Regions from separate parts of the Solibacillus sp. FSL H8-0538 genome, predicted to be linked through region 1. Evidence: riboswitches for the same ligand, from Rfam matches in the RefSeq annotation. Region 1 holds a riboswitch; the other holds the start of a gene.
What was found. A riboswitch is a leader RNA that binds a small molecule or an ion and turns the genes downstream of it on or off. The one in region 1 is predicted to bind lysine.
Positions count from the first base shown of each region.

Region 2: it holds a riboswitch for lysine, as region 1 does, so the genes downstream of both, MHH87_RS06540 (ABC transporter substrate-binding protein) here and MHH87_RS09010 (transporter substrate-binding domain-containing protein) in region 1, are expected to answer to the same signal.

Region 1 covers NZ_JBBOPI010000001.1:1,915,916-1,918,123, reverse strand. Annotated here, with positions in the region: gene MHH87_RS09015 (transglutaminase family protein) at 1-535, shown strand, start outside; lysine riboswitch at 628-811, shown strand; gene MHH87_RS09010 (transporter substrate-binding domain-containing protein) at 927-1,751, shown strand; gene MHH87_RS09005 (amino acid ABC transporter permease) at 1,954-2,208, shown strand, end outside.
Region 2 covers NZ_JBBOPI010000001.1:1,392,296-1,394,503, forward strand. Annotated here, with positions in the region: gene MHH87_RS06535 (M20/M25/M40 family metallo-hydrolase) at 1-584, opposite strand, end outside; lysine riboswitch at 745-929, shown strand; gene MHH87_RS06540 (ABC transporter substrate-binding protein) at 1,011-1,814, shown strand; gene MHH87_RS06545 (amino acid ABC transporter permease) at 1,881-2,208, shown strand, end outside.

The DNA of each region.
Region 1 (2,208 bases):
ACATTATTTACCTTATTTAAGTGTTTCAAATTTTACAACGCTTGAGCCACGTCAAATAGATGAGGTACTTGGTGTAATAGGCACGCATTATAATAATCCAGTAAAGTTTGCATGCGATTTAATGACCTATTTATTTAACGTCATTAAGTATGATCCGAAGGCTACAACTGTGGAAACTACTGCAAGTGAGGCATTCGATTTGAAAGTCGGCGTTTGTCAAGATTTTACACATATTATGCTTGCTGTACTTCGTTACTGTTGTATCCCGGCTCGTTATATTAGCGGTTACCTTTATGTAGGTGAGGGTGATGACTTAATCGGCGATACCGCGACACATGCGTGGGTGGAAATTATGGTGCCGGGTATTGGGTGGATTGGCTTAGATCCAACAAATAATGTCGAAGTGCTAGATAATCACATTAATCTATGTGTAGGACGAGATTTTCGTGATGTTTCGCCGGTTGAAGGGGTATATCAGGGCGGAAAACATACGCTAGAAGTAATTGTCGACGTAAACCAAATTAAACATTTGTAGATAATCTTTTAAATATCTGAAAATTGCTTATTGACCAAAAAGTATTACTGATGTATTATTTAATAATAATTCAATAACAAAACCTCACTTTCTCGTGGGGTAGAGGCGCGGTATTTATTAGTTTTTCATGGAGTTTCGAGCAAACGGTGAAATGAAGAAGAAGGAATTATCGCCGAAGTGTATGGTAGGCTCACTATCATATGCTGGGTCTGTAATGAATAATTACAGAACTGTCTCGTGCGTCTTCCCGGATGCTCGAGTTGTGCTATCTCAAAATGGGAAACAATAGAGGATTTGGGCTAATTATAAATTCAAGCGACCTAAAGTTCTTTTTAGGTCGCTTTTTGCAATTTTATTAGCCCATAATTTTGAAGAAAAGGGGATTGATAACATGAAGAAAAAATTAGTAGTATTTATGGCAGCAATGATGGCAATGTTCGTTCTTTCAGCATGTGGTGAGGATGAAACGTCATCAGACACGAAAGAAGTGTTCAAAGTAGGTATGGAGGCAGGCTATGCGCCATTTAACTGGACACAGTCATCAGACGCAAACGGTGCTGTGAAAATCGAAGGTGCTGCTGAATACGCGGGTGGATACGACGTAGAAATCGCTAAGCAAATCGCAGCTGGCCTTGGGAAAGAGCTTGTGATCGTAAAAACGGAGTGGGACGGTTTAGTTCCAGCGCTACAATCAGGTGTTGTAGATGCGATTATTGCAGGGATGAGCCCAACGGAAGATCGTAAACAATCAATTGATTTTACGTCAGATTACTATACATCTGATTTTGTGATCGTAACGAAAAAAGGTAGTGTGTATGAAAATGCAAAAAATTTAGCAGATTTTGCAGGTGCGAAAATTACAGCACAATTAAACACAACAAACTACAACGTAATTGACCAAATTCCAGATGTAAAAATTCAAGCGGCAATGGATAACTTCCCAGCAATGCGTGTAGCTGTTGAATCTGGTGTAATTGATGGGTATGTAGCAGAACGTCCAGAAGCAATTTCTGCTGCTGCAGCAAATGAAAACTTCGTATATGTCGTTCTAGAAGACGGCTTTGCAACAGAACCAGCTGATACAGCGGTAGCAGTAGGAGTTCGTAAAGATTTTGACTTAACAGAAAAAATCAACGAAGTGCTAGCAGGTATTACAGAAGATGACCGTCAAAAGCTAATGGAAGACGCAATCGCGAACCAACCAGCAGCGCAATAAGAAATGGTTTAAGTGCAGCTTTAACCGAGACAGCAATATTTTTTTGGTAGATAAGAAAGTATAACTTACTTATCTACATAAGTAAGGACATCATCTCGCCCTATATTGGGCGAGATGTGTCTTTCTAAAAGCAACTGGTCGCATGTATTTGCGGCTAGTTTCTTATTAATAGGACAGCTTCCTGCTGTTAGGAGGATTTTTTATGAGTTTAGATACAATTATCTCAATCTTGCAAAATAACTGGCCGATGTTTTTACGCGGCGCATATATGACACTAGCGATTGCAATTGTTAGTACAATTATTGGTGCTCTTATCGGATTTTTCATCGGAGTCATGCACACAATTCCGGTGCGCAAAAAATCATTCAAAAGCGTGATTTTAAAAATCTTCAATTTTATCTTAACGTGCTATGTTGAGATTTTCCGTGGTACACCAATGATTGTACAGGCGATGGTT
Region 2 (2,208 bases), 520 kb from region 1:
AAACCATGTTCCTCTTTCCATTTTTTCAACGTTTTTAAAGAGGAAAGAACTCCGTGTGAGCCGTCTTCCTCGTCACATTCTGCTAACAACAAAATGTTGCCGTCCAGTTCCTCAAGATGTTCGGAATAGTACTTTAAGAGATAGAGATTGCTAGCAACGCCGCTTTTCATATCAAGGACACCACGGCCAAACAACCAATCCCCGGATTCTAAATGTTCTTTGGCTGAAGTAGGTAATTTTTCCTTTTTCAATGCTTCCATTAGGTCATCTGGAGAACAGGCATGTTCTTTCAACTGGTTGAAATCATCGATCCCGACCGTATCTATATGGCCCATTAAAATAATTGTGTCGTTGCTATTTCCTTTTTTTCCTTTAACAAATGCCATAACATTATATCGTTCTTGATCATCGTTTATAGTCTTCTCTAAAGTTACTGACCCAGGATTATGTAAAAAGTATGGTAATGAAGAGATGGTCTGGAATAAAGAATGGGCGATTGTCCCCTCGCCAGTTGTATTTACGATACTTTCTATGTTAACAAGCTGTTTCGTATAAGTAAGTATATCATCACGGCAATTCAACATATGACTTCCTCCTTTTTTTGCATGTTATTTTATCAAAATGTAACTTAAGATATAAACCTCGTCAAGTGTACAGCCATAAATTTCTATTGTACTATGCGAAATATTCTACTATAATGGACAAAGTTATTAAATTTCATATCAAATCCTCATCTTTAGCATTAGGTGGGGTAGAGGTCGCGATTTATAAAAGTATCCTATTGGAGATTTAGTGAAATCTAGGAAAATGGGAAAAAGGATGAATCGCCGAAGCATTTTGAAATCACTATTTTCAATTTAGCTGGGGCTGCACTCGAATAGGGGCAGAACTGTCACAATTCCTTTGAATTGTGGAGAACTATCACAACAAATGCAAAGAGATGAGGGTGTATTTAAAACACTGTCAAATAAAAGCGACAGTGTTTTTTTTATTTCAAAGGAGGAACACAAATGAAAAAGTTTTCAATTTTTTTAGTGGCGGCAATGTTGTTGGTTTTATCCGCATGTGGCACGCAGAAAAGTAATCAAGGAGAAAAGGAGACAACAAGTGGATCTGAAAATGAGTTAGTCAAAGAAGGATCATTAACATTTGCGATGACAGGGCAGTATCCGCCATTGAACTTCAAAAAGGATGGTAAGTTGGCTGGATTCGATGTGGAAATTGGAACTGAAATTGCTAAACGAATGGGGCTTGAGGCGAATCCTGTAACAAATCCTTGGGAAACAATTATTCAAGGGCTAAAGGCAAATAAATATGATGCGATTATCGGAAGCATGACCGCAACACCTGAACGTGATAAGCAAATTGATTTTACTGAACCGTATTATCTGTCAGGTGCACAAATCTTTGTTGCAGAAAACAATACGGATATCCAGTCAAAAGAAGATTTAAAAGGTAAAACAATCGGAGTTATTCAAGCAAGTACTTGGAAAAGTATAGCTGAAACATTAACATCCCCTAATAATGTAAAGGGCTATCCAGTTGACGTTAATGCACTTCAAGATTTGGCACTTGGACGCTTGGATGCGGTTATCACCGATAAAATTGTTGGTGTAAGTGCAAAAAATGAAAAAGGCTTAAAAATCAAACCTATTGGCGATTTGTTAAATGAGGACCGCGTGAGTATAGGGATCACTGAAGGAAATAAAGATCTCGCAAACAAAATCAACGATGCACTTCAATCCATGATTGATGATGGCACATACGAAAAAATTAGTATGAAGTGGTTTAATACAAACATTATGGAAAGATAGCTATTAGTATTTCAAGCAAGCACCTTTTACTAGGCGCTTGTAATATAAAGGAAGGAGGCTGGTCTCATGGATTTTTTACAAAATATCGTGGATATTTTTAGTGAACATGGAGTTGCCTTTTTAAAAGCTTCTTGGATGACGATCTCGATAACGGCTATTTCCTTGCTGTTTGCGATGATTATTGGACTTGTTTTTGCTTGTTTTAAAATTTCTTCAAAGAGGATCCTAAATTGGATTGCCGATATTTATATTGGAATTATCAGGGGAACGCCTCTCATTGTTCAGCTTATGTTTTTGTATTATGGGTTGGCCAATATAATTAATTTAGACAATTTCACAGCAGGTGCATTGGCATTGGGTATTCATACCGGTGCTTATATTGCAGAAATCTTTA